DNA from 3 places in the Leifsonia sp. A12D58 genome. Region 2 is predicted to be linked to each of the others. Evidence: predicted binding sites of a transcription regulator. Region 2 holds the regulator's gene; each other region holds the start of a gene.
What was found. The regulator LexA, encoded in region 2, represses DNA repair genes until DNA is damaged. The targets are predictions, from matches to a motif close to TCGAACANNTGTTCGA.
Positions count from the first base shown of each region.

Region 1: a site for LexA is predicted at 7,611-7,626, ahead of ACMT3I_RS02220 (DUF222 domain-containing protein). Genes of this name have one in related genera too.
Region 3: a site for LexA is predicted at 1,435-1,450, ahead of ACMT3I_RS12070 (DUF222 domain-containing protein). Genes of this name have one in related genera too.

Region 1 is NZ_JBLJAT010000001.1:454,546-464,270, forward strand. It holds gene ACMT3I_RS02185 (NADP-dependent oxidoreductase) at 1-34, shown strand, start outside; gene metG (methionine--tRNA ligase) at 75-1,637, shown strand; gene ACMT3I_RS02195 (TatD family hydrolase) at 1,630-2,541, shown strand; gene rsmA (16S rRNA (adenine(1518)-N(6)/adenine(1519)-N(6))-dimethyltransferase RsmA) at 2,538-3,431, shown strand; gene ACMT3I_RS02205 (4-(cytidine 5'-diphospho)-2-C-methyl-D-erythritol kinase) at 3,547-4,482, shown strand; gene ACMT3I_RS02210 (hypothetical protein) at 4,479-4,679, shown strand; gene ACMT3I_RS02215 (hypothetical protein) at 5,359-5,973, shown strand; gene ACMT3I_RS02220 (DUF222 domain-containing protein) at 5,970-7,418, opposite strand; gene ACMT3I_RS02225 (ABC-F family ATP-binding cassette domain-containing protein) at 7,804-9,633, shown strand.
Region 2 is NZ_JBLJAT010000005.1:36,958-46,682, forward strand. It holds gene ACMT3I_RS12705 (histidinol-phosphate transaminase) at 1-492, opposite strand, end outside; gene ACMT3I_RS12710 (LysM peptidoglycan-binding domain-containing protein) at 623-946, opposite strand; gene lexA (transcriptional repressor LexA) at 1,335-2,054, shown strand; gene metE (5-methyltetrahydropteroyltriglutamate--homocysteine S-methyltransferase) at 2,142-4,475, opposite strand; gene ACMT3I_RS12725 (methylenetetrahydrofolate reductase) at 4,472-5,512, opposite strand; gene hflX (GTPase HflX) at 5,736-7,265, opposite strand; gene ACMT3I_RS12735 (class I SAM-dependent methyltransferase) at 7,307-7,942, shown strand; gene dapF (diaminopimelate epimerase) at 8,032-8,913, opposite strand; gene miaA (tRNA (adenosine(37)-N6)-dimethylallyltransferase MiaA) at 8,913-9,725, opposite strand, start outside.
Region 3 is NZ_JBLJAT010000004.1:275,417-285,141, reverse strand. It holds gene ACMT3I_RS12070 (DUF222 domain-containing protein) at 1-1,348, opposite strand, end outside; gene ACMT3I_RS12065 (ATP-dependent Clp protease ATP-binding subunit) at 1,893-4,070, opposite strand; gene ACMT3I_RS12060 (EI24 domain-containing protein) at 4,222-5,031, shown strand; gene ACMT3I_RS12055 (glycosyltransferase 87 family protein) at 5,207-6,499, shown strand; gene ACMT3I_RS12050 (class I SAM-dependent methyltransferase) at 6,516-7,649, opposite strand; gene ACMT3I_RS12045 (APC family permease) at 7,751-9,196, opposite strand; gene ACMT3I_RS12040 (alcohol dehydrogenase catalytic domain-containing protein) at 9,257-9,725, opposite strand, start outside.

The DNA.
Region 1 (9,725 bases), on a different contig from region 2:
TGGGAAGCGTCCCAAGAAGGAAGACGGGGAGTAACACGCAGAGGAAGGGTCGCCGCTCGCAATAAGATGTCAGCATGTCCGACGGCTCTTCTTTCTACATCACCACTCCGATTTTCTATGTGAACGATGTCCCGCACATCGGGCACGCGTACACAGAAGTTGCGGCTGATGTCTTGGCACGCTGGCACCGCCAGTCTGGTGACAAGACCTGGTTGCTCACCGGTACAGACGAGCACGGACAAAAGATCCTGCGCACTGCAACCGCAAACGGTGTCACTCCTCAGGAGTGGGCAGACCGTTTGGTTGAGACCGCATGGAAGCCGCTTCTGGAGACGGTGAACATCGCCAACGACGATTTCATCCGCACAACCGAGAAGCGCCACGAGGTCAATACCCAGAAGTTCCTGCAGCACCTGCACGACGAAGGCCACATCTACACGGGCGAATACGAAGGCTTCTACTGCGTCGGTTGCGAGGAATACAAGCAGCCCAGCGACCTCGTCGACGGCACGGGTGAGTACGTGGGCCAGCAGGTCTGTGCGATCCACTCCAAGCCGGTCGAACTCCTGCACGAGAAGAACTACTTCTTCAAGATGAGCGCGTTCACCGACCGCCTCCTTGAACTCTACGAATCGAATCCCAACTTCGTGCAGCCAGAATCGGCACGCAACGAGGTGCTGTCCTTCGTCAAGCGCGGCCTGGCCGACCTGTCGATCTCGCGCTCCAGCTTCGACTGGGGAATCAAGGTGCCGTGGGACGAAAGTCACGTTGTCTACGTGTGGTTCGACGCGTTGTTGAACTACATCACCGCCGCCGGCTATGGCCAGGACGACGAGAAGTTCGCTTCGCTGTGGCCCGCAACGCACATCGTCGGAAAAGACATCCTCCGTTTCCACGCCGTCATCTGGCCCGCAATGCTGATGGCCGCCGGCATCGAGGTGCCCAAGCAGGTCTTCGGTCACGGCTGGCTGCTCGTCGGCGGCGAGAAGATGTCGAAGTCGAAGCTCACCGGAATCGCGCCGCAGCAGATCACTGACACCTTCGGCTCAGATGCGTTCCGCTACTACTTCATGAGCGCAATCACCTTTGGTCAGGATGGCTCGTTCTCCTGGGAAGACCTGTCTGCCCGCTATCAGGCAGAGCTGGCCAACGGCTTCGGTAATCTGGCCTCGCGCGTCATCGCCATGGTCGTGCGCTACTGCGACGGCACGATCCCGACGCCCGGCGAGTTCACCGCGGACGACGAGGCGATCATTGCCACAGAGAAGCGTGCCACTGAGGGCGCAGTAGACGCCATCTCGCGTCTCGCCATCCACGAAGCCATCGCTTCGGTGTGGGAACTCGTTGACGAATTGAACGGGTACATCACCAGCCAGGAGCCGTGGGGCCTCGCCAAGGACCCCGCCAACCGCGCTCGCCTCGAAACCGTGCTCTACACGGCGCTTCGGGGCCTCGGTACCCTTGCCGTGCTGCTTTCCCCGGTTGTGCCCGAAGCGACAGCGAAGTTGTGGACCGCCCTCGGCGGCACCGGCGACGTCACCGACCAGCGCATCGACCAGGCATGGAAGTGGACGGGAGGCGACACCGTCGCTCCTCTGGAAGCACTGTTCCCGCGCATCGAGGCTTCGTTTGACTGACACCCGCGACCAGAGTTACCCGCCGCTGCCCGTTCCGCTGGTCGTCGGCGTGTATGACAACCACACGCACGTGAACTATGCGGATGGCGAGTACGCGCTGTCGGTCGCCGAGCAGCTCGATCGCGCATCGAGCGTCGGCATCCGCGGCATAGTGCAGGTGGGTACAGACGTTGCAAGCTCACGCTGGGCTGCCGAACAGGCTGCACACGAGCCGCGGATGCTCGCTGCCGTCGCAATTCACCCGAACGACGCTCCTGAGCTTGACGCTGCCGGAACGCTCGACGATGCCCTGGCCGAGATCGCATCACTGGCCACCAAGCCCAGGGTTGCCGCGGTCGGTGAGACGGGACTCGACTACTTCCGGACTCCGGAAGAGGGTCGTGCTGCCCAGCAGCGTTCGTTCGAAGCCCACATCGAGATCGCCAAGGCCAACAACCTGGCCCTGCAGATCCATGACAGGGATGCCCACGCTGCTGTCATTTCGACGCTTCTGCGGGTCGGGGCACCAAAGCGGACTGTGTTCCACTGTTTCTCCGGCGATGCCGAAATGGCACGGATCTGTGCCAAGAACGGCTGGCACATGTCGTTCTCTGGCACTGTGACGTTCAAGAACGCTGTGCCGCTCCGCGAGGCGCTGTCTATCGCGCCGCGCAATCTTATCCTCGTCGAAACCGACGCCCCTTACCTCACCCCAACGCCGTTCCGCGGCCGCCCCAACGCGCCATACCTGTTGCCGTACACGCTGCGCGCCATGGCTGAACACCTCGAAACGGATGTCACTGTGCTCGCCGCCCAGATCTCGTCAAACACTGAATACGTCTATGGGCGGTGGGATGCCGAACCTGTCACGGTTCAGCCCTCGCCCCTCACCTCGCCGTCTGGCCCCGAAGGGGGACTCGCATGAGCGAGACAACTCCCGCGGGCGGCAGCCACGCCGAACCCGCCAAAAACAAGAGCGCACTGCTCGGCCCTGCTGAGATTCGTGACCTGGCTGAAATGCTGGGCGTCAACCCCACCAAGAAGCTCGGACAGAATTTCGTCATCGATCCGAACACTGTGCGACGCATCGTCAAGTCGGCGTCTGTCGCTGCCGGTGACGTTGTGCTCGAAGTCGGTCCAGGCCTCGGCTCACTGACACTCGGCTTGCTGGAGACCGGCGCACGCGTCGTCGCTGTCGAGATCGACAACCGCTTGGCAGAGCAGCTGCCGCTGACTGTTGAACTGATGCAGCCGGGAGTGCCGCTCACCGTCATCCGCGAAGATGCGCTGCGCATCCTCGATCTGCCAGGCGACCCGTCGCGTCTCGTGGCGAACCTGCCATACAACGTGTCAGTGCCGGTGCTGCTGCACCTGCTCGAGCATTTCCCGTCGATTCGGGCCGGTGTCGTCATGGTGCAGGCCGAGGTCGGCGAACGTCTGGCTGCACCTCCCGGCTCGAAGGTCTACGGAAGTCCGAGCGTGAAGGCGGCCTGGTACGGCGACTTCAAGACAGTCGGCAAGGTGAGCAGGCAGGTGTTCTGGCCGGTGCCGAACGTCGACTCGATCCTCGTCGGCTTCGAACGTCGTGAGGAGTCCCTCGAGTCCGAGGAGCTCAGGCTCGCGACATTCGCCCTGGTCGACGCCGCGTTCCAGCAACGCCGCAAGATGCTGCGCCAGTCTCTGTCAGTCGTCTTCGGTGATTCAGCCACAGCGTCTGAGGTCATCACAGCTGCAGGGGTGGATCCCACTGCCCGCGGTGAGCAACTCGATGTGCATGATTTCCTCAATATCGCCAGGGCCTGGCCCGGCGAATAGGTGAGGACCAAGGGGGAAGGTTCGCACGAATGAAACACGATGGCAGGGGCGGTGCTGTCAGCTTGATGCAGCGGCCGCGTCAGAGGCGCCTCGCGCGCTGGAATAGGTTAGTTACATGACTGTCTCGGGCCCCTCTCAGGTCGTACACGCGAGAGCTCCAGGAAAGATCAATGTCTTTCTCAAAGTCGGCGCTGTACTTGACGACGGCTACCACGAAGTTGCAACGGCATACCAGGCGGTATCGCTGTATGAAGACGTGCGCGCGTACCCGGCGGCAGACTTCTCTGTCTCATTCAGCGGTTCGGTCGATACCTCTGAGCTGACGACCGATGGCAGCAACCTCGCGATCAAGGCGGCGCGCGCTCTGGCCCGTCAGGCCGGTTACCGCGGGGGAGTGCGTCTCGAGATCGAAAAGAACGTGCCCATCGCCGGTGGAATGGGTGGCGGGTCAGCGGATGCCGCTGCCTCATTGCTCGCCTGCGACGCACTCTGGGGCACTGAGGCCTCGAAGGATGAGCTGCTTGCCATCGCTGCAACCCTGGGCGCAGACATCCCGTTCGCCCTCACCGGCGGGACGGCTGTCGGTACCGGTCGAGGTGACGAACTGAGCCCGGCACTGGCCAAGGGTCAGTTCCACTGGGTGTTCGCGCTTGCCGAGTTCGGGCTGTCGACTCCTGCTGTGTACACCGAGCTGGATCGCCACAGGGAGCGTCATGCACAGGACATTTTCCCGGCACAGCTGCAGCCGACTGTCGACCCGGATGTGTTGCAGGCGCTGCGTGCCGGTGACCCGGTGATGCTTGCCGAATCGATGCAGAACGACCTGCAGGCTGCGGCGCTTCAGTTGGCGCCTGGTCTGGGATCCGTGCTCGAGCTGGGCGAAGAGAACGGAGCGCTGGCTGCCATGGTCTCGGGCTCCGGTCCCACGGTTGCCTTCCTGGTACCAGACTCCGACAGTGCGCTCGAATTGCAGGTGGCGCTGTCTGCTGCGCGACTGAACGCCGTGCGTGCCGTTGGTCCCGTACATGGAGCCCGTCTCATTCACGATTGAGCTCGTTGGTGTTGGTGAGTGCGGGCGTCCTGGTGCCGTCGCCGCTGGTGCTGGTGCTGGTGCTGCTTGCCGTGGCGCGATGCTGCCCGCCGGGCCGCCACGTTCTCGAGGGGTCAAGCCAGGGTGGCGCCTTGACCTGGGGTGACCCGTTGACCATCCGAAGTTTCCAACCGGATGTCTCAATACTGTGGTGGTGATACCAACACAGGAGCACTCCATTGCTGGTTGATCGCTAATATGCCCGTATGGATCAGCTGCGCTCCGCGGTTCGCCGCGCAATACCTGCGAAGCTTGGCTCGAGCCCGACGGCCCGCCTCGGCAGCGGCCCTCTCCGGGTCCTGCGCCGACCCGGCAGCCACGTACTCCGGCACCCGGCGCACCGAGTATTGGAACGAGCCGCCGCCCTCCCCGGCGTCGGGGTAGAGGCTGAACTGCCAGCCCGCATCGGGGCGGCGAAGGGCGGCGAGCGAAGGCGAAGGGGTTGACGAGAGCAAGGGGCCTCATTTGGACGCAGCGACAGGGAAGGCCCCAAATATTCGCTGCTGCCAAAGTGAGTGATGGGCACCGGGCTGATGATGTCACTCAGCCCCTCCCACTAGGGCCCCTCTACAATTTTTTTGTCGCGGCAGGCTCGTGGGAGGCACCTGTTGTTCCGCAGCTCGTCCGAAGACGGCTCTCGCAAAACCCAGCATGGCTGACTGCCTCAGTCGGCGAAAGGCCCAGCTATCCACTTTCAGCGTTTACACAGCTGCCGCGGTTTCCGACGCGCGAGGCGCGCCGGAAACCTTGCCGACCAAGGGGTTAGTCCGGTCCCGAGTTACGTTGCAGATTCAAGTAAAGCGCGCGGCTACGCCGCGCAACCCTTACCGTAAGGGCATGGCAGAACCTGAATCCAACCGAATCGATGACTGGACGATCCAGACGTACTTGGGTGAGTTGGTGAATCAAGCCGAAGCGGCCGAACTAGCTGTTGCCGACTTCAATGCTGCCCTGGCTGGCGGAGCTAGGGGTGTCGCGCGAGCCTTTGCCTCGGTCCAGGCTCTACTCGGTGCCGCAGCGCTGATTTCAAAGCTCTTGTGGCCACAGCCTCCATCGCGGAATGCAAATGGAGACAGTCTGACCAGCGATGAAGAAACGCAGCGCGCATTTACGATCGCGAGGGCTCGACGGCTGCGGGAGCTGACCGCCATCAAAGGTCTACCAATTCTGGAAAGCAGGAAAGTACGCAATGGCCTAGAGCACTTCGACGAGCGGCTCGACAAGTTCTTCCTCTCTGGCCAATCAATTGTTGCGGACCGAAACATCGGCCCAAAGGATCGATTGGTCATAATTGGCGACGCTCCGGCCATGCACCTTCGTCTCATCGACAATGAGAGGCTGACAGCCTCAGTGCTCGGCGACGAGGTATCTCTCCAGGGCTTGATGAATGCAACACAGTTGGTTGGCATGAAGGCATCGGCGGCAATCGAAGTACTCAGACGGTCGTATTAAGAATTGACCCCGTTACTGATGTCTGTCTTCTGGTTGATAGCCCACGGGATCACGTGGTGGCCTTCGGTCCAGGCGGGTGGGGTGGTGCAGCCGGGGATGACGCATCCTCCGTCGCGGGCGGTCATCGCCCGGCGTTGCCTCCGGTTGAAGAACCGTTCCTCGTGGCCAAGGGAGAGGACCTCGTTGTTCTCGCCAAGGACGATCTCCTGAAAACCACCGGCGCAGATCATCTGCTTCACCGTGCGCATCGCCACCGGCGCGTCGACGCCGTCGATCCAACCGACACCGTGGCCGTCGGCGAGATCGCGGGCATTCACGTGCACCATGACCGTTGGGGCTGACCCGCCCATTGTCGGTGTCTGTGGGTCGCGGGCTGCGTGGTCGAACACTGCGCGGAGGATGTCGGCGCGCTTCTCGCCATTCGACCGGTCATCGAACGCGATCGGGTCATCCGGCAACTCACCCGCATCGATGCGGGCTTGACGCTCGGCCTCAGCGGCTTGCTCGGCGGCTTGCTCGGCTGCCGACGGGAACGCCGGGCCGTCGACCTTCTCTAGCGCACTCGTGGCCGCGCCGTCCGGGTCAGCTAGATGGGCATCCGGGCGGAGGCCACCGTTGCCCGGAGTCTCCGTGTGCGCGGAGAGGTACGTGTCGGTAATGCCGTCCATGATGCCGCGCAGCTCGGGCGTCACGCCTCCCCTCAGCGGGTAGAGGCCGTTGCAGAATGGGCCGAAGTCGATGTTGCTGCGTGCCTCATAAATATCGTCGTTGGGGGCGGCACCATCCGGGTCGAGACGGGCTGCCCACACGGTCACCTGCCCGCGGATCGAATCCGCATCGAATGCGAACCCGGCGTTGGGCATGCCCTCGGTCGACTCCGACTCGAGCCCCGTCGCCGCCGCAACCAACGCTTCCTCGGCGACCTCGAGCAGGTCGGGATCTACCCGGGAACGCAGCTCACCGAGACCGGTCACGATGGCCTCCGCGGCATCGATGCCTAAGTCACCATTGGCCAAAGCGTCGGCGACGACCGGGAACAGCGGTGGCAACACCTGCGTCAGCTCGTATCGGGGTCGCACCTGGTTGCCGAGCTTCAGGCGCCGTACGATTTCTCGGCCGGCCGCCCTGGTCACGAGGATGACCAGGTCGGTCCCGTTACTGCAGCCACGCTTACGGGCCAGAGAATCCTTGCCCAGCCACTTCGCTGAACGCCGCTCCACATCGGCCGCCACCACAACCCGCGCCATATCCGCCACCCGACCGAGAGCTTCGACCGAACCCAAGGCCCTGATCGAATTGTCGTCACTCAATCGAGCAAAATCGATACGCGCCAGAGCTGCGGCGCACTGCTGGCGGGCGTAGTCGAGAGCGTCGAGGGGAGAGAGCTCGGCCGCGACGGCGGTTGCGACTTCGCCCACTGCGGGATCTGGGGCGATGAGAGTCATGAGACCACCATCTGTGGTGAACAAGCTCCGACTGCAACATCAACTGCAACATCAACTGCAACGACCACCGGAACATCCACCGCAAAAGGGTGCGCCACCTCAGCCGCGAAAGCACGCGTCGGCTCGGCTTGAGAGCCGGTTGCCACATCGGGGAAAGTAGTCGAAACATCCATAGAGCAATCATTCCAAGTATCGAAGATATGTTCTATAGTCTCCGCGCATCTGTGGAGAAGTCACGCGGCCGCAGCCTGTGGAGGAGACAGTACCCTGCACCACATCTCCCTGCACCACATCACCACGCACCCGGCCACCAGCCTCCCGGCCACCCGTCTCCCGACCACCCGCACCCGACCTCCCAGCTGGTTCCGGTAAACTCGGAGGCACAATGGCACATTTGCTCGGGGCTGAGTCCCTGCACCTCGAATTTCCTACCCGCGTCATCTTCGACAGCGTCACCGCCGGCATCGATGAGGGCGACCGCATCGGTATCGTCGGCCGTAATGGCGACGGCAAGTCAACCCTGCTGAAGCTTCTCGCTGGCCGCATGGAGCCCGACTCCGGCCGCGTCACACGCCGCCGCGGGGTCACGATGGGCATCCTCGACCAGTCAGACGACCTCGTTCAGGGTGTCACCGTCGGTCACGCGATCGTCGGCGGCATCGACGAGCACGTCTGGGCAGGCGACTCCAAGGTCCGCGACGTCATCGGCGGACTCGTCCGTGACATCCCATGGGATGCGCTCGTCGACGACCTGTCAGGTGGCCAGCGCCGCCGCGTCGCCCTGGCCGCTGTTCTCGTCGGCGATCACGACATCGTGATTCTCGATGAGCCCACTAACCACCTTGACGTCGAAGGCATCTCCTGGCTCGCCGGTCACTTGAAGACCCGCTGGGCCCAGAACTCCGGCGGCCTGCTGGTCGTCACCCACGACAGGTGGTTCCTCGATGAGGTCTGCAACCAGACCTGGGAGGTGCACGACCGGATGATCGAGCCCTTCGAGGGCGGTTATGCGGCGTACATCCTGCAGCGCGTCGAGCGCGACCGCATGAGTGCCGTGTCAGAGGCGAAGCGCCAGAACCTGATGAAGAAGGAGCTGGCCTGGCTTCGTCGCGGTGCTCCGGCCCGCACGGCCAAGCCCAAGTTCCGCATCGATGCAGCCAACGAGCTGATCGAGAACGAGCCACCGCCCCGCGACACTGTCTCGATGCAGTCGATGGCGATGCAGCGCCTCGGCAAGGATGTCGTCGACCTCATCGACGTCACGGTGACCTACCCGACCAAGTCGGGCGAGAAGACCGTGCTGAACGACATCACCTGGCGTATCGCGCCGGGTGAGCGTACCGGCATCCTCGGTGTCAACGGTGCGGGCAAGAGCACGCTGCTCGGCCTCGTCGCCGGCACCGTGCAGCCGACCAAGGGCACGGTCAAGCGCGGTAAGACAATCAAGGTCGCCGTGCTCACCCAGCAGCTCCAGGAGCTCGCCGGCATCCAGAACGATCGCGTCAGTGAAGTCATCGGTCGCCAGAAGAGCTCGTATGTCGCCGGCGGCAAGGAAATCACGCCCGGCCAGATGCTTGAGCGCATGGGCTTCATGAGTGCGCAGCTTTCCACCCAGGTCAAAGACCTCTCGGGTGGCCAGAAGCGCCGCCTGCAGCTGTTGCTCATCGTGCTCGACGAGCCGAACGTGCTCATCCTCGACGAACCGACTAACGACCTCGACACCGACATGCTCGCTGCGATGGAAGACCTGCTCGACTCGTTCCCCGGAACGCTGCTCGTCGTCTCTCACGACAGGTACCTGATCGAGCGCGTCACCGACAACCAGTACGCCGTAGCGGATGGCGCCTTCCGCCACCTGCCAGGCGGCGTCGACCAGTACATCGCGATGAGCAAGGGCGGCAGCCTGGCTGGCGTCACCGGCTCACCGACCGAAGCTGCTGCGACGGATGGCGGAGGAGCGTCGGCAACGGCATCGAAGAAGCTTGCAGTCGGCGGTGCTGAGCTGCGGAATGCGCAGAAGGAGCTGGCCTCCAACGAGCGCAAGATCCAGAAGCGCCAGAGCGAAATCGCTGCACTTCACGAGAAGATCGCCCAGCACGACCAGTCCGATTACTCGGGCCTCGGCGCGCTGACCAGCCAGCTGCAGGAACTTGAGGCCTCTGTCGCAGTGCTCGAAACGCGCTGGCTCGAACTTTCTGAGCTGATCAACGGATAACAACCGTCGCACGATACTCCGCGCCCGTTGCAGCGAAGCGCGCCCGCTCTAGCGGGCGCAACTCGCCACAGCGGGCGCGGTTGTGTTTGTGC
Region 2 (9,725 bases):
CGGTGCGCACAGGAAGACCAGATCGGGGTTCGTCCGCTGCACCCACTCGGCCGCCGTCTGCGGGGAGAGCTCGTAGTCGGCGTCGCGCTGCCCTGGGATCCACTCGGTTCCGGTGCCTGCAGCGAGGATGGGATACATGGAGTAGGTGGGGGTGAAGCCAAGTACAGTGCGCCCCGGCCCTCCGAAAGCCTGCAGCACCTGCTGGAGCACCTCGTTCGATCCGTTGGCCGCCCAGATGTTGTCGGCGGTCAGACCGTGCCCGAGATAGCGAGCGAGTCCCTCGCGTAGCTCGGTGAACTCGCGATCGGGATAGCGATTGACAGTGAGGATCGCCTGGGCCAGCGCCGCGACGATGTCGTGCGCAACAGCCTCGGGGATGGGGTGCGTGTTCTCATTGACGTTGAGCGCAACGGGGACGATCTTCTGCGGAGCGCCATACGGAGTCTGACCTCTCAGGTCAGGACGGAGTGGGAGGTCATCAAGGCTGGTCACTCGAACAACTTTACCGCCGGCAGCTGGGCGCACTACGTAGTGTGGCTGCGAGCCGGATGGGAGCAACCGACGCAGCGCCGGAGATCCCCTTCGAGGCTCCCTATCGAATAGGGAGATGCGGCCAGGCTGCTTAGTTCGACAGTGGCAGGGCCAGACGCTGCCCCGGCTCCACGTCTGCTGATGCCAGCTGGTTGAGGCTCACGATATCGGCGATGACATCGCGTGGATCTGACGACGGAGCGAACGTTTCAGCAACGTCCCAGAGGGATTCTCCTGCGGAGATGGTGACGTAGTCGAACGCGGCAGCGCCTGAGGCCGCAGCATTTGATGCCGAAGCAACGCCACCATTCACCGCAAGGACCAATGCCATCACAATGAGCGGTGCTGCAGCCAGAGTGGTGAATACGATGCGACCACGTCGGGTCAGGCGCAGCCGGGTTGATGCAACCCGCACTGCGAACTCTGGTGACTCTGCCGAGTCACTAGCCGTTTGTACGAATGCCATTGGTGCGGGTGCCGCGGCGAACGGTGACACCGTCGAACGTGTTCTGATGCAAATTACTGCGCTCATGTCGAACCTCCAGGTAAGGACGCATCTGGCTCTCGGCCGGGAGAGCCAGATGCGAATCTATGTTCCGAATATATATTCGATTATTCGAACAATCAAGCATGTTTGCGGTTGTTACCGAAAAGAAATGTGCGACACACTCGAACAAACGTTTGCCGATAGGGGGTGTGCCGGATACAGTTTCGATTGTTCGGTTGAACTCAATCAGACACCACTGACATTGCAGCGGACGTGCCATTCGCACTGCGCAAGACAGGCATAAGGGGCGAGGAAAGTGACGCAAGAGACCAGCGGTCCACGCAGCAAGAACGAGAAGGCAGTGGCCGGCGGCACGCGGCGACGCAAGAGCCTGAGCGAGAAGCAGCTCTCGATTCTCGACTTCATCCAGCGTTCGGTTGCCCAGCGCGGCTACCCGCCGAGCATGCGCGAGATCGGTGATGCCGTCGGACTCGCGTCCCTGTCGAGCGTCACCCACCAGCTCAACCAACTCGAACTGAGCGGTTATCTGCGTCGTGACCCCAACCGTCCCCGTGCGCTCGAAATCCTCATCGAGCTCCCGCAGACGACCGAAGACTCTTCTGCCAGCGAGCAAGAGGGCTTCTCCAATGCCCAGATCGGCGACGCAGCGATGGTCCCGCTGGTCGGCCGTATCGCTGCCGGCATCCCGATCACTGCCGACCAGCAGATCGACGAGATCTTTCCGCTCCCCCGCCAGCTCGTGGGCAAGGGCGACCTCTTCATGCTGAAGGTCGTGGGCGAATCCATGATCGATGCTGCGATCTGCGACGGCGACTGGGTTGTCGTGCGCCAGCAGAAGACCGCAGAGAACGGCGAGATTGTGGCAGCGATGCTCGACAGCGAGGCAACCGTCAAGGTGTTCAGGCAGCGCGATGGCCACACCTGGCTACTCCCCCGCAATAGCAACTTCGAACCGATTCTGGGCGACTACGCCGAGATCCTCGGCAAGGTCGTCGCGGTACTGCGTTCGGTCTGATCCCGCACCTCCCGCACCACGAAAAGAGCTGCGGGCCCGACTGGAATACCAGCCGGGCCCGCAGCTCTTTCGTTGTGTCCAGATGCGCTATGCGGGGACCGACACCTCAGACTTCGCGCGCACCGCGCGAGTCGCCGTGAGGATGTTCCGCAGCGACTCGACAGTCTCGTCATAGCCGCGAGTTTTCAGCCCGCAGTCGGGGTTGATCCAAACCTGACGTCCCGGGATCGACTCCAACGCGCGTTCGATCAGCTCGGTGACCTCGGTGACGCTCGGCACCCGCGGAGAGTGGATGTCGTACACACCAGGGCCGATTCCGTGGTCGAAGCCGCTTGAGCTGATGTCGCTGACGACCTCCATCCGAGACCGGGCCGCTTCGATGCTCGTGACATCGGCATCCAGGTTGCGGATCGCGTCGATGACGACGCCGAACTCTGAATAGCACAGGTGTGTGTGGATCTGGGTGACCTCGGCCACACCGGCAGTTGCCAGCTTGAAGGATCCTACCGACCAGTCAAGGTAGGCAGCCTGATCCTTCTTCTTGAGCGGGAGCAGCTCGCGCAGCGCCGGCTCATCGACCTGCACGATACCGATGCCCGCGGCCTCCAGATCTCCGATCTCGTCACGGAGGGCGAGCGCCACCTGACGCGCAGTCTCGCCGAGCGGCTGGTCGTCGCGTACGAACGACCAGGCCAAAATCGTCACAGGGCCGGTAAGCATGCCCTTGACCGGCTTCTCGGTCAGGCTCTGGGTGTAGACCGACCAATCAACGGTGATCGGCTTCGGACGCGAGACGTCTCCCCACAGGATCGACGGGCGCGTGCACCGGCTACCGTACGACTGCACCCAGCCATTTTCGGTAACGGCGAACCCGTCGAGGTTTTCGGCGAAATACTGCACCATGTCATTGCGCTCCGGTTCGCCGTGAACCAGCACGTCGAGTCCGATCTCTTCCTGCAGCTCGACCACGCGACGGATCTCGGCGCGCATCAGCGCGGCGTACTCATCCGTGGTCAGCTCACCCTTATTGAGCTGGGCACGAGCGCGCCGAATCTCGCCGGTCTGAGGGAATGAGCCGATCGTCGTCGTCGGCAGGAACGGCAAGTCAAATGCTTCGTCCTGCGCAGCAACTCTGGCAGCGTAGTCACCGCGGTTGAAGTCAGCCTCGGTCAGATCAGCTGCACGAGCGCGTACTTCACCGTCGCGCACGCCCGGTGCGGCCAGTCTGGCGGCGAGGGCAGCGGATGCAGCATCCAGCTCATCCTGGATCGCGCTCTGCCCATCGACGAGCCCACGGGCAAGCGTCGCGACCTGGGCGACCTTCTGGTCGGCGAAGGCAAGCCAGCTGCTGAGATCGTCGCCGAGTGACGACTCGTCGAGCACATCGTGCGGAACGTGCAGCAGCGACGTCGAGGTCGAGACGGCGATGCGCGGGCTGAGCGTTGCAAGAGCGGATGCCGTCGCAAACGCCGCAGCAAGGTCGCCGCGCCAGATGTTGTGCCCATCGATCACGCCGGCGACCAGCGTCTTGTCCGCAAGGGCGGCGACGGCATCCGGAGTCTGACCGCGCACCAGGTCGAGGCCGATGGCCTCGATGGGTGACTCGGCCAGCACGGGTAGTGCGTCGTCAAGGCTGCCGTACGGCGCTGCGACGAAGAGAGCCGGACGCTGCTCGAGCCTGCCAAGCGTCGAGTAGGCGAAGCGGGCTGCGCCCAAGAGTTCAGCGCGAGGCACCTCGATGCTCTCGCTGACGAGGGCCGGCTCATCGAGCTGCACCCACTCGGCGCCGGCCTCGGCCAGGCGCGCAAGCAGTGCGGCGTAGACCGGGATGAGGTCGTCGAGACGTGACAGCGGCACAAAACCTGTGGGTGCCTCGTCGCTCGGCTTGCTGAGCGCCAACAACGTGACGGGGCCGACAATGACGGGCCTGGTCACGTAGCCCGCAGCCTTGGCCTCAGCAAACTGGCGCACGATGCGGTCGCTGGCGAGCGAGAAGCTCGTCTCAGGGCCGATCTCCGGCACCAGGTAGTGGTAGTTCGAGTCGAACCACTTGGTCATCTCGAGCGGCAGGTTGTCACCTTCGCCACGGGCCAGCGTGAAGTAGCCGGCGAGGTCAATCCGGCCGTCGGCGTCGACCAGCGAAGCGAAGCGTCTGGGCACCGCTCCCACGGTGACCGCGGCATCCAGCACATGGTCGTAGTAGGAGAACGACTCGGGGATCGCCGAGTCGGTCGCTCCGAGGCCGAGTTCGACAAGCCGCGCACGAGTTGTTGTCCGAAGCTCGGCAGCGATGGCTTCGAGTTCGGTTTCATCGATGCGTCCAGACCAGAAGGCTTCGACTGCCTTCTTCAGCTCGCGCCGGCGCCCGATGCGCGGGTAGCCGAGAATGGTGCCGGTCGGGAAAGCGGGGGTGGTTGTCATGCTGGTTCCTTGACTGTTGAGGCAGATACTGCGGTGGCGGACAGACGGTCATCACGGTGAGACGGGAGGTGAGAAGTGAAGGGGATGTAGTCGGCGGGCAGGGCTCCTGCGCGCTCGAGCACCGACAGCACGGTGCGGTGCTGGTTGAAGGCGTACAGGTGCAGGCCGGGTGCACCTCCGGCCAGAAGCTCGCTGGCCAGCGCTGCGGCGTGAGCGATCCCGATTTCACGCTGACCTACTTCGGTCGGTTCGATCTCAAGCTGGATCGACAGCTCTGACGGCAGCTCTTCGCCGGAGAGCTGCAGGATGCGCTTCAGTCGCGCCGGGTTCGTCACCGGCATGATGCCGGGCAGGATCGGAAACTCAACGCCGGCTTCCCGTGCCCGGTGGATGAAGCTGAGGTAGTGGTCTGCGTGGAAGAACAGCTGGGTGATCGCCAGGTTCGCACCGGCCGCCTGCTTGGCCAGCAGCGTGTCGATGTCCTGCGACGTCGAGCGTGAGCGTGGGTGGCCATTGGGGAAAGCAGCGACGGCCACGCGCACCCTGTCACGCTCTGAGCTCACTGCTCTGGCATCAGGCAGGCCAGGGATGACGCTCTCCCGGTATGGCGCACGTTCGGCCTGCACGCGGTGGATGAGCTGCACAAGTTCACCGGCACTGCCGAGGTCACCGAGAAAAACCTCGCCCTCCGTTGTGCCCTCCGGAGGGTCGCCACGCAGAGCGAGGAAGTTGCGTACGCCGGCGTCCAGAAACTCACGGATCAGCTGGCTGGCCTCTGCATGCGACGAGCCTACGCAGGTGAGGTGGGCCATCGGTTCGACGCCGGTGGCGTGCAGGATGTAACGCAGCACGTCGAGCGACGACGTGCGCGACGAGCCGTTGGCCCCGTAGGTCACCGAGATGAACTCGGGTCTGGCCGCGGCCAGTTTGTCGATCGTGGCGGTGAGAGCTGCGGCCGCTGTGTCAGTTCGGGGCGGGTACAGCTCGAACGAAACTGGAACGCGGCGAGGACAGTCTGAGTCCGTCGTCGTCATCATGAAACCTCATTCGGCATAGGCGCTGCCGCAGCCGGGCGGCCGCGGTCCGCCAGCTAGAGAACTGGCGAATTGTCGCGGGCGGGTGCCGGGCTCGGCTGTCGCTCCATGCCGACCGGAATTGTCCGGGCGGCAACGATTGGAGCGACTCTAACAACACCGAAGTCGAATGAAAATGACTGTGACCGAATATGTCGCTCTCGGCCTGAGCGTGAGGTTTTACTGGTTACGCCGTGACGGCTTTCACCTGGGTGAATGGCGCAAACTGAGCCTGAATTTCGGGCGTGACAAGTGCGCGCACCTTCGTGCCTGACTCGGCGTACTCGGTGGAGAGCACCTTGCCCTGCTCGTGCAGGACGGCGATCAGGTCACCACGCTCGTACGGGATGAGCAGCTCAAGTTCGATGCCAGGTGTCGGCAGCAGCGCAGCGATGGTCTCCAGCAGCTCCTCAACGCCCTCTCCAGAGCGCGCGGAGACGAAGAGGGCCTTCGGTTGCAACCCTCGCAGAACCAGACGGTCATCGTCGCTGATCAGGTCGCTCTTGTTGAACACAACGATCTCGGGAATATCCCTGGCACCGACTTCACCGATGACGTCGCGCACCGTGGAGAGCTGGCTCGCCGGGTCGGGGTGCGAACCGTCGACGACGTGCACGATGACGTCGGCATCCGCTACTTCTTCAAGTGTTGAGCGGAATGCCTCAACCAACTGGTGCGGCAGGTTGCGCACGAAACCGACGGTGTCGGTAAAGGTGTAGAGACGGCCGTCTGCGGTCGTGGACTTGCGCACAGTGGCATCCAGGGTCGCGAAGAGGGAGTTCTCGACAAGCAGGCCGGCCTTGGTGATGCGATTGAGCAGGCTCGACTTGCCGGCGTTCGTGTAGCCGGCGATGGCGACGGATGGCACGGCGTTGCGCTTGCGGTTGGCTCGCTTCGCTTCACGTGCCGGCTTCATCTCGACCATCTGCTTACGCAGCTTCGACATGCGGGTGTGGATGCGACGGCGATCCAGTTCAATCTTGGTTTCACCAGGACCACGGGAACCCATTCCGGCCCCTGTGCCACCGACCTGGCCGCCGGCCTGGCGGGACATCGAGTCACCCCAACCACGCAAACGCGGCAGCAGGTATTCAAGCTGGGCGAGTTCGACCTGCGCCTTACCCTCACGGCTCTTGGCGTGCTGGCTGAAGATGTCGAGGATGACGGCCGTGCGGTCGATGACCTTGACCTTGACCATGTCTTCGAGTGCACGACGCTGGCTGGGAGCGAGTTCAGTGTCGGCGATCACCGTGTCTGCACCGAGGGCTTGCACGAGTCCGGCCAGTTCCTCGACCTTGCCCTTACCGAGGTAGGTGCTGGGGTCGGGAGTCGCACGGCGCTGCAGCAGACCGTCGAGAACCGTGGCGCCCGCAGTTTCGGCCAGGGCGGCGAGCTCGCGCATTGAGTTTTCGGCATCGGCCGTGGTGCCGTGCGTGTAGAGGCCGATCAGGATCACGTTCTCCAGCCGCAGCTGGCGGTACTCGACCTCTGTGACGTCTTCGAGTTCGGTGGAGAGGCCACCGACGCGGCGCAACGCGTTTCGATCGGCGCGCTCCGTCTGCTCACCGTCGCGTTCGGCGTCGGCGTGCACGTTGGTGTCGGTCTGCAGGGCCTGTGCGGATCCGCCGAAAACTGCGTATCCGGAGGCGCGGCTATCGGCGTTGGCCAGCACGCGAGCGACTACATCGTCTTCGTGTGGCGTCTGTGGTTCAGTCATTGCTTTAACCCTAGTTCCTCTAACTCCGGTAAGTTCCCTCTATGGCACCCGAGCACTATTTCTCTTCGGCGCCCGACAGCGAACTCAAACTGCGACAGATTTCGGTGCAGCTGGCCGGCCAAAAACACACTGTAACGACCGCGAATGCGGTCTTCAGTCCCGAACATATCGACACCGGAACACAGGTGTTGCTGAACAATACCCCGCCCCCACCACCTGGTGGTGATTTTCTGGACCTGGGCTGCGGCTGGGGACCCATCAGCTTGCACTTGGCTCTGCTGTCGCCGCACGCGACGATCTGGGCCGTCGACGTCAACGAGCGTGCGCTCGATCTCGTACGTCGGAACGCCGAGAGTCTTGGCCTCTCCAACATCAACGCGGTACTCGCCAAAGATGTTCCCGACGACATCAGCTTCCGCACGATCTGGTCGAATCCCCCGATCAGGGTCGGCAAAGAAGTTCTGCACGACTTGATGACAACGTGGTTGCCACGCCTTCAGCCCGACTCGGATGCCTGGCTCGTTGTGCAGCGCAACCTCGGCTCTGATTCGTTGCAGCGCTGGTTGGATGGCGCACTGTCTGCTGATTTCAGCACCAGCAGGGAAAGCACGAACAAGGGCTTCCGCATCCTGCGCGTCCATCGCCGAGGCCTGCCGGACGAGCCCGACTTCGAATAACACTCACCGCGCGGTCGGGCCTCGGCTCGGCCGCGCATTTATCTGTGCACCCGGGAGTGCGCGCTCATTCGTGAGTGCGCCTGCGTTTCTTAGCCGAGGTTGAGTACGCCGTCGAAGACGAGTTCGGCCGGACCGGACAGCGAGACGTGCTCGCCATCTTCGGTCGGGAACATCCGTACGCCGAGTACGCCGCCCGGTACCTGGACGCGCCACTGGTGCGGTGCTGACGCGCCTGCCCAGTGCCGCGTGGCCAATGCCGCAGCGACGGCTCCTGTGCCGCAGGAAAGCGTCTCACCGCTGCCTCGCTCGTGCACGCGCATCCGGATGTGGCCGACGCCGTCGACCACCAGCGGGTCGCCTGGCACCACGAACTCGACGTTCGCGCCTGCCGGAAGCTCCGGGTCAAGCTGAGGGATGAATGTCAGGTCGAGCGAGTCGAGTTCGTCATCGTCTGCGAGGGCAACGACGACGTGCGGGTTGCCGACGTTGATGCCGAGTCCCGGACGGGCGACGGGCAGGTTCTTGCCGCGCACCAGAGGCTCGCCGCCGTCAAAGCTCCAGCGGCCGAGGTCGGCCTGGAAGCCGGTGCGGTTGATCTGTACGTCTCGGACGCCTGCCCGCGTACCAATGGCGATGGTGTCGCCAGGCAGCAGCTCGACCAGGCCGTTGTCGATGAGAAAGCGGGTGAAGACACGGATGCCGTTGCCGCACATCTCAGAGAGGGTGCCGTCGGCGTTCCAGTAGTCCATGAACCACTCCGCGGCGTCGTCTTCGGCGAGGGAGGCAGCGCCGGCCTGCAGCTTCGCTGATTTGACGGCGCGGATGACGCCATCGGCTCCGACGCCGAACCTGCGGTCGCACACCGCGCGAATCTGGTCGGGGGTGAGCGTGACTTCACCATCGGGGTCCGAGAAGAGAACGAAGTCGTTGCCGGTGCCCTGGCCCTTGGTGAAGTGCAGCTCAATACCCATCAGACCAGTGTAGTTTGCACCGCATCCATCGCTAGATCCACCCGATCGGTTGCCTGATAGTCGATCCAGGTGGTGTGTGCGTAGCGCTTGAACCAACTCACTTGACGCCGGGCGAAGCGCCGCGTCAGCTGCTGGGTCTGTTCGATGGCATCCGCTTCGCTGAGCTCGCCCCGCACCTGACCGAGCGCCTGGGCGTAGCCGATGGCACGGCTGGCCGTCACGCCGTGCTCGATTCCGTGTGGGATCAGTGAACGCACTTCGTCGACCAGGCCGGCAGCCCACATGGCGTCAACGCGTGCGTCGAGGCGAGCGGTGAGTTCTTCACGAGGTGCGCGGAGCGCGAGCAGCGTCGTTGGCATCCAATAGATCGGTTCGTCTGGCAGCGCAGCCGCGTGTGGCTGTCCGGTCATCGTGACGACCTCCAGGGCGCGCACCAGACGGCGTCCGTTACTCGCGCCGATCCGCTCTGCGGCGACAGGGTCTACAGCCTTGAGCCGGGCGTAGATGGCGCCTGGTCCGTGTTCGGTGAGGTCTTCCTCGAGTTCGGCTCGCAGTTTTGGTTCTGTACCCGGAAACTGGAAGTCGAAGACGACGGATGAGATGTAGAGGCCAGAACCGCCGACCAGGATCGGTACTGCCGCGCGTTCTACGATGCTTTCAATCGCTGCCCTGGCAGCCCGCTGAAAGTTGGCGACCGTCGCCTCCGCTGTGACCTCCAGCACGTCGAGCATGTGATGAGGGATCCCTCGGCGTTCATTGACCGGCAGCTTGGCCGTGCCGATATCCATGCCGCGGTAGAGCTGCATCGCATC
Region 3 (9,725 bases), on a different contig from region 2:
GGGCATTCACGTGCACCATGACCGTCGGGGCAGAACCACCCATGGTCGGCGTTTTCGGGTCGCGGGCTGCGTGGTCGAACACTGCGCGGAAGATATCGGCGCGCTTCTCGTTCGTCGTCCTGTCATCGAACGGGATCGGGTCGTCCGGGAGTTCACCGGCATCGATGCGGGCCTGCCGCGCGGCCTGTGCCGCTTGTTCGACGGCTTGTTCGGCCGCCGACGGGAACGCCGGGCCGCTGTTGACCGGACCGGTGATGCCGGAGGAATCGGGGAAGGCGGAGTCGGAGTTAGTGCCGAAGTCGGAGTCCCGGTCGGTGGCGGTAGTGGCGGTTGCGGTGGTTGCGGTGGTTGCGGTGGTGGCGGCGGTGGCGGCGTCTCGTGCGGCCGCGCCATCGGGATCAGCCAGATGAGCGTCGGGCAGGAGGCCACCGTTACCCGGAGTCTCCGTGTGCGCGGACAGATACGTGTCGGTAATGCCGTCCATGATGCCGCGCAGCTCGGGCGTCACGCCTCCCCGCAGCGGGTAGAGGCCGTTGCGGAATGGGCCGAAGCCGATGTTGCTGCGTGCCTCATAAATATCCTCGTTGGGGGCGGCACCATCCGGGTCGAGACGGGCCGCCCACACGGTCACCTGCCCGCGAATCGAGTCCGCATCGAACGGGAACCCGGCGTTGGGCATGCCCTCGGTCGACTCCGACTCGAGGCCCGTCGCCGCCGCAACCAACGCTTCCTCGGCGACCTCGAGCAGGTCGGGGTTCACCCGGGCACGGAGCTCGGAGAGTCCGGTTACGATGGCCTCCGCGGCATCGATGCCCAGATCGCCACCAGCCAGGGCGGCAGCGACCGCGGGGAACAGGGGCGGCTGGATCTGGGTGAGTTCGTGGCGGGGCAGCACATGCTTGCCGAGCTTCAACCGGTGCGCCACCTCGCGCCCGGACACACGGGTCACCACGGTGATGAGTTCACTGCCGTTGTGACAGCCACGCTGACGCGCCAGGGAATCCTTACCCAGCCACTTCGCGGAGCGACGCTCCACCGTGGTCGCTGTCGAAACACGGGCCGTATCGGCCAGACGGCCGAGGGCTTCAACCGAACCCAGCGCCCTGATCGAGTCGTCATCGCCGAGACGGTCGAAATCGATGCGCGCCAGGGCTGCGGCACACTGCCGACGGGCGTGATCGAGCGCATCCAGAGGCGAGAGCTCGGCTACGGCAACAGAATCGGGAGCGACGAGAGAACCTGCAGTGCCCGCAGTGCCCGAAGTGCGGGCGGGATTCGCGGTGGCTGCAGAGCCTAGGATGCCTGCGGAATTTGGGGCGCCTGCAGAGTCTGGAGCGACGAGAGTCATGAGGCCACCACAAGCTTTCCGACCACCGCAGGGGCTGTCGGAGACGAGGAAGCGATGGAGAAGGTCATATCACAATCATTCCAGTTTCGAAAGTATGTTCGAGCTGAGATGGTGAATTGTGGATAACTCGTCGGTCCGACGCCCTGTGGAGGACTCCCTGTGGAGGACTCCCCGTAAAGGACTCCCCGTAAAGGACTCCCCGTAAAGGACTCGCCGCGGGAGGACTCGCCATGGGAGCGGGAGGACCCGCCAATGAAGAACCCGCAGCGCGGAACCTGATTAGAGATACGCGCAGAACCTGCTCTAGAGGTACGCGTTATGGAGAAACCGGCCACATCAAGGTCGCGGCAGGCTCCCCGTGACTACCCCAGCGTCCAGCGACGCGCAACAAGAGAACCCCCGAGTTCAGGGAAGGGCCCTATAACAGCGCCTCCCGAACCCGGAGGTTCTCGCCCACATCCCGCGCCGACCGGCCAGCCGGACCTGCCAACCGACCGGCCAGCTGGACCAGCCAACCGACCGGCCCGAACGGGACGTAACCCAGCTACTCCACCGAGTCCACCACTTCAAACACCGGCGCCGGCTCCGAATCAACCGCCAGGCCGTCGCCACCCGGCGCGAGGTCGACCCGCACCAGTTCGCCGTCGTGAACCGTCCCGGAGAGCAGTGCCATCGCCAGCTTGTCGTCGATCTCTTTCTGCATCAGCCTGCGGAGCGGCCGCGCACCGTAGATCGGGTCGTAGCCGCGCTCGGCCAGCCATCGTCTGGCATCCGGTGTCACGGCCAGCTGCAGCCTGCGGTCGGCAAGCCGCCGCTGCAGGCGCTCGATATACAGCTCGACGATCTGGCCAAGGTCTTCCATCGACAGCGGCGAGAACATCACGATGTCATCGAGCCGGTTCACGAACTCCGGCTTGAACGCCTGGCGCACGAGCGTCTGGACTGCTTCTTCTCGCTCGGCCTGGCTCAGTGCCGGGTCGACCATGAACTGCGAACCGAGGTTCGACGTGAGGATCAGGATGGTGTTACGGAAGTCGACCGTGCGGCCCTGACCATCGGTCAGTCGCCCATCGTCGAGCACCTGCAGCAACACATCGAAGACCTCAGGATGCGCCTTTTCGACCTCGTCGAACAGCACAACCGAATATGGGCGACGGCGCACAGCTTCTGTCAGCTGACCGCCCTGCTCGTAACCCACGTATCCGGGAGGCGCACCGACGAGACGGGAGACGGCGAACTTCTCGCCATACTCGCTCATGTCGATGCGGATCATCGCCTTCTCGTCGTCGAACAGGAATTCGGCGAGCGCCTTGGCCAGCTCGGTCTTACCGACACCGGTCGGACCGAGGAACAGGAACGACCCTGTCGGCCGGTCGGCATCCGCGATGCCTGAACGACTGCGGCGCACGGCATCCGCTACCGCACGCACTGCAGCCTTCTGCCCTATCAGGCGGTGCCCGAGTTCGGCCTCCAGGTTGACCAGCTTCTCGCTCTCACCCTGCAACAGTCGACCGACGGGGATGCCGGTCCAGGCAGCTATGACAGCGGCAATGTCTTCGGGAGTGACCTGGTCGTTGACCATGAGGGGCCCGCTCGCCTCGGCCTTCTCGGCCTCCTGCAGCTCGCGTTCGATCACCGGGATCTCGCCGTACAGCAGCCGCGACGCCTGTTCAAGGTTGCCCTCGCGCTGGGCCCGCTCTGCACGGCTACGCGCGTTGTCGAGCTTCTCTTTCAACTCACCGATGCGGTTGAGCGATGCACGCTCTTTGTCCCACCTGGCCTGCAGCTCTGCAAGTGTGCCCTGGCGCACCTGCAGGTCTTCGCGCAGCTTGGCGAGCCGCTCCTTCGAGGCGTCGTCCTTTTCTTTCTTCAGCGCGAGTTCTTCGAGCTTGAGGCGGTCGACGCTTCGGCGCAGTTCGTCGATCTCGACGGGGGCAGAATCAATCTCCATCCGCAGTCGGCTCGCGGCCTCATCGATGAGGTCGATCGCCTTGTCAGGCAGCTGGCGCGACGGAATGTACCGGTTGGACAGCGCCGCCGCCGCGACGAGCGCCGAGTCGGCGATCGCGACCTTGTGGTGGGCCTCGTAGCGTTCCTTCAAACCACGCAGGATGGCGACGGTGTCTTCAACAGACGGCTCACCCACGTACACCTGCTGGAAGCGGCGCTCGAGGGCGGCATCCTTCTCAATGAATTCACGGTACTCATTAAGGGTGGTGGCCCCGATCAGGCGGAGTTCGCCGCGGGCGAGCATCGGCTTGAGCATGTTGGCTGCCGCCACCGACCCCTCACCGCCACCGGCGCCCATGAGGGTATGCAGCTCGTCAACGAAGGTGATGATCTCACCGTCGGCGTCGTTGATCTCCTTGAGCACTGCCTTCAGCCGCTCTTCGAACTCGCCGCGATACTTCGCGCCGGCAACGAGGGCCGCCAGGTCGAGGGAGACGAGCTGCTTGCCCTTCAGCGAGTCGGCGACGTCGCCGGCGACGATGCGCTGGGCCAGTCCTTCGACGACTGCCGTCTTTCCGACGCCGGGCTCACCAATGAGCACCGGGTTATTCTTTGTGCGCCGGGTGAGCACCTGGCTCACCCGACGAATTTCGGCGTCTCGGCCGATGACCGGGTCGAGCTTGCCGCTCTTGGCCACATCGGTCAGATTGATGCCGTACTGCTCCAGGGCGGATTTGGCCTCTTCCTGGGGTGGTTGTTGTCCAGCTTGCATCGAACTTCCCTCCAAAGTTGAGTCTGCTTGACTCAATTTTAGCGGGCGGATTGACCTCTGCCTAGTGCCGAAAGCGGATGACACAACCGCCTTAGGCTTGCACCGTGGACCTCTTTACGCCAAACGACCGCACCGCCCCGGGGCTCTGCCCATGCTGAGCGGATTCTTCGGCGGCATCCGTCTGCTGCTGCGCGGTTTCGGCTTCTGGGGGCGCCGGCCAGCCCTGATGCTGCTCGGCCTTATCCCTGCAGCCATCGTATTTGCGTTGGTGCTGGCCGCGCTGATCGCCCTCGGATTCAACCTGCAGGCGCTGGTGGACTGGCTGACTCCGTTCGACGAGGGCTGGCCACGCCCGTGGCAGAGCATCATAAATACAGCAACATCGGCCGTGCTTTTCGGGGCAGCAATAGTTCTGTCGGCCGTCACATTCACGGCCCTCACGCTCGCCGTCGGCGACCCCTTTTATGAGCGCATCTGGCGCGCCGCCGAGGACGCGGCCGGCGGCCCCATTCCCGACGCGGGAGCCGGCTTCTGGCGAGCGGTGCGCAGTTCGCTCTGGCTGCTCGGCCTTGGCGCCGTCACCGCGCTCGGTGTTGGACTCGTCGGATTCGTCCCGCTCATCGGCGGACTGCTCGCGCCCATCCTCGGCGTCACTCTCTCTGGGCGACTGCTCGCGGTGGAGCTGAGCTCGCGTGCCTTTGAAGCCCGCGGGATACCGAGCGCGACCCAGCGAGCCCTGCGCCGCGGCATCCGCTGGCAGTTGCTCGGCTTCGGCGTTGGCACCCAGCTGCTGTTCATGATTCCATTCGGCGCCGTTTTCAGCATGCCGGCCGCCGTTGCCGGATCGACGTTCCTCGCTCGCTTGGCGCTCGACAACGCACGCTCGGCGGGTGCAACGGCGGTGGGCGCAGTGCCGGCAGCGGCGCCCCGCGTCACGCTCCAGGAGCCTCGGAACCCGTAACCACGACTGAGAGCACTCTCAGGCCAAACCCCGAATCGTCGATTCCTGGCCCGTTGCTTTTCATCTGGGGCTCTTATGCTCCACGAGTAGTGGCTCGAGTCGGCCACACCCGCCAGCTGAAAGGTGAGTCATGTCTGTCTTCTTCGATCGGGTAGACCGAAGGATTTCCAGCTCCATGACGGTCGAGCGGCGCACCTGGCTGCAAACGCCGCGTGGTCTCATCACCGGTTTCATCGCCGTGCACATCGTTTTTCTGGTGGCACTGCTTCCCGTGATCCTCACCGGCCGCGAGCTCGGCGACCTGTCGCTCTACAAGCTCTGGGCAGAAGAGGGCATGGGCGCGGGGATCTGGCAGGGCATCAACGTGGAGTGGGTCTATCCCATCGGCGCGCTGGTGCCGATCGTATTCGCCGCTCTCGGTGGCCCGTTCCTCTACCAACTGCTCTGGTTTCTGCTGACAACGGCGCTGAACGCCATTGCCGTCGGCGCACTGACCGAATGGGGTCGCAACGTCAAGGGATACACGGCGGCCTGGTGGTGGCTGGCGTTCAGCTTCGTGCTCAGCCCCGTCGGGCTGCTGCGTCTCGAGGGACTCACCGCGCCACTGGTCATCGTGGCCCTGATGCTCGTGGCCAGACGGCCGGTCGCAGCCGCCGCCATCCTCGCCATCGCGACGTGGATCAAGGTTTGGCCGGCCGCGGTGTTCCTTGCCGTTGTCGTGGCATCCAAGCGCCGCATCAGCATCGTCCTAACCGGAATCGCCGTGACCGCGGGTTTCGTGCTGTTCGTGTGGGCGACGGGCGGCATCCGCTTTATCGCTGGCTTCATCACGATGCAGTCAGACCGGGCGTTGCAGCTGGAGGCCCCCATCACGACGCCGTGGGTGTGGCTCGCTGCTTTCGGCCATCCCGATACGTACGTCTACCAGAACTATGCGATTGCAACCCGGGAGGTAGCCGGCCCCGGTGCCGACATCGCCGCGGCGGTTATGACACCGCTGATGTTCATCGCCGTCGCCGGCGTCCTGGTGCTGATGCTGCTGGCCAACCGTCGAGCCGGCGACAAGACCGACCTCATGCTTGTCGGTGCTCTCGCGCTCTCGAGTGCGTTCGTGGTCTTCAACAAGGTGGGTTCGCCGCAATACATGCTGTGGATCGCACCCGTCGTCGCCGTCGGCGTGGCCCACAGCTGGCAGCGCTGGCGCACCCCCGCCTATGTCCTCCTGGCCATCGGTGTGCTCACCACGCTGATTTTCCCAGTCTTCTACCTGCCCCTGGTCGATGGCGACCCGTTTGCACTCGTGCTGCTCACCGCGCGGAACCTTCTCCTCATCGCGGTGTTCGCCTGGTCAGTGCGGGCACTGTGGCGGATGCTGCGGCCGGCCCAATCACACATTTCAACTACGGCAAGCGTCGATTCTCAACTGAGCGATGGCCTGTCAGTCACTCACGCTCCGCCCCGGGGCTAACGCCGTCCCGCAGCGCCTAGCGGCCGGTCGACACCGTGACGGTGAACTTGGTGTTGCGGCCTACCTGATGCGTCGGGCCGACCAGGCGCGTCAGCGGCGGACGATACCCGAGGTGCGTGTTCCAGACTGTCCACAGTTCCCCGCCGGGACGCAGCACCCTGCCCGCGTCTTCGAACAGCTTGAGGGCGATACCAGCATGCACCGACGAGCCGATGTGGAACGGCGGGTTCAGCACGATCAGGTCAGCGGATGCGTCGGGCTGGCTACTCAAGGCATCGTCCTGCACGACCTGTACCCGGTCGGCCACTCCGTTTTCAGCAGCCGTCGCCGCAGCAGAAGCCACCGCGGCCGCTGACTGGTCGCTCGCGATCACGTGGAGCCCTGGCCGAGCCCTGGCCAGGCTCACGGCCAGCACCCCGGTGCCGCAGCCAAGGTCGATGACGGAGGTGGCATCCGCTTTCATCCTGTCGATGAACTCGAGCAGATAGCGGGTACCGATGTCGAGCGAGGTGCCGGCGAATGCTGCACCGTGGGCGCAGATGGTGAGGTCGATGTCGGCGTGGTACTCCCGGTGTGGCCAGGCCGATGGTACGTCTGGCGCCGGCACCGCGGGCTCACTCGCCGTGAGCACCCGGGACTTCTGCCTGGCCAGTGACGCGCTCACCGAATCGAAGTGCCGCGACAGCACCGCGTTCATCGCAGCCGTCATGTGCTTGATGCGGCCGCCGGCGAACACCCGCACATCGGGAGCCGCAAACCGAGCGATCGACTCAGCGATCTCGTCAAGCGCACCGAGGCTGCGCGGCAGTTGCAGCAGTACGACTCGAGCGCCCGTGAGCAGCTCGGAACCGAGGGGAAGCGAGCTGTAGACATCCGCCAGCCCGAGCTCGGAAGCGTTGGCCGCGAGGGCCCGCTGCCCAGACAATCCGTCCTGGTGCACACGGATACCCCTCGCACCGTGGAGCGCAGCGGCCCCCAGGGTGAGCGCGCCGTAGTGGTCTTCAATCACCACAACCTCACCTGGCGTCGCGGACTCGAGAGCGGATGCCGCCTCGTCGAGAATGAGCCGGTCGCTGGCGTCCACCGCGAACAGGTTGTCTGCCTCAATGTCTGGCCATCTGCGAAGCAGGTCGAACGAGAATTCTTGCACCTCGTAACGGTACCCGAGCCTTGCTGTGCGTGAGTCCGCAACGCAGACAGCGCCCCTCTTGCGAGAAGGGCGCTGCCTGTGCACGCTGGGGCCGTTCGGCGTTAGCCGACACCCTCCAACGAATCTGTTTCGGTGTGGCCGATGTTCAGGATCACCTGCGGGAACTTTTTTGCCAGGTAGACGTACCAGCCGATGGCTGCGAGCATCACCACGAGGAAGATATAAGGGATGACATTCAGCGGGTAGGCAGGCATCGGGTAGACGTTGGCGATGAACACCCAGATCATGCTGATCACCGCGATGGTCGCCGTGATCCAGACGAGCGTGTTCGGCAGTTTTTCGCGCCGCGTGTAGATGACGCAGGCGATGGCGACGAGCGAGTACGCGACCATGTAACCGTAGGTGCCGAAGGTGTCGACCCACACGGTGATATCCATGGCGTGAGCACCGAACGACAGCAGGATGATGTCGAGCACGATGGCAGCCGGACCAGCGAAGAGCAGCACACGGTGCGGGGTGAGGTGGCGCTCGTGGGTGCGGCCGAAGCGCTCCGGCGCGACGCCTTCCTTACCCATCACGTAGATGATGCGACCGACGACGTTGAGCGGCGCGACGACAACGGCGAAGAACGAGGCACCGACGCCGAACGTGAGCACGAGAGCGAACCAGCCCGGCATTCCGATCTGCGTGGCGATGTCTTCGAGCGGGCTCGCGCTGCCGGCCAGGCCGTCGCCGAGCACCACTACCTGCGTGTATGCGGCGAAGACATAGAGCACGCCGACGGTGACCGCACTCCACATGATGGCGCGGGGAATCGCGACGTACGGGTTCTTCGCCTCGCGTCCCAGGGCATCCGCTGACGAGAAGCCGACGAAGCCGAGGATGCCGAGCACCATGCCCGTGGCCACGCCAGAGAGCGGTACGCCGGTCAGGCTGAACTGCGAGGGATCCCAGGCCGCAGGGCCGGCCCAGACGAGGGCGAGCACCAGCAGCAACATCACGATGCTCACCGAGACCAGCTCAAGCACCAGCGAGATGCGGGCAGACACGCGGATGCCACGGATCGTGAACAGGGTGGCCAGGCCACCGAGCACGATGGCGAGCACGATCTGGGCGCCGACTCCCCCTGCGGGGATGCCGAGCAGGATGAGGAACTGGCTCATGTACGAGATCGACCCACCGAGCGAACCGGCGGCGATGCCCCAGCAGCCGATGATCAAGGCGATGCCTGCCAGGTAGGCGCCGAATGGGCCGAGGCCCTTCGCGACGTAGGTGTAGAGCGAACCGGCAGACGCGTGACGCTTGGCAAACGTGGCGACGCAGTAGCCGACGCAGAGGATGACGATCGTCGCGAGGATGAACGAGTACAGGGTGCCGTTGCCCGCGCCGATGAATATCGCTGCGGCGGTGAAGGCGATGACGGCTGTTGGTGCGATGTTGGCGATGGCCTGGGCTGCAAGTTCAGGCCCGCTCATCACACCGCGACGAAGACCAGCGTCGAGCGGCGCCGACTCAGCCTCTCGTGACGTTCGGATGGGGGATGACATGGCTGAGCTCTCCAAAGGGGTAAGGGAAAGTGGGGAAGGGAGGTGCATGACGCGGGGGCGTCAGGGAATAAGCAGGGTACGCAACGCTCCGCCGAATTCGAGGTCTTCGAATGCCTGCGCGGCTTCGGCCAGGGGGCGACGCCCCGAAACCAACGGGTCGAGCTTCAGCTGGCCGTCCATGTAACGGTCAACCAGGGCTGGGATATCGATTGAGGGGCGCACACTGCCGTAGTTGGAGCCCAGGATGCGCTGGTCGGCTTCGGCGAGAACGAGCGGCTCGAATGAAGCCCTGGCTCCGGTCGGCGGAAGACCGACGATGACGGCGGCGCCGCCCAGGCCGAGCATCTCGATTGCCTGCTCGGTGGTGGAGGTGCGGCCGATGGCGTCGAAGGCGTAGTCGACGCCATCCGGAATCAGTTCGAACAGAGCCTCAACAGCATCGACCTGCGACGCATCGATGCTGTCTGTTGCGCCGAACTGGGCGGCGAGCGCCGTCTTGTCAGCGTTCACGTCAATGGCGACGATGCGC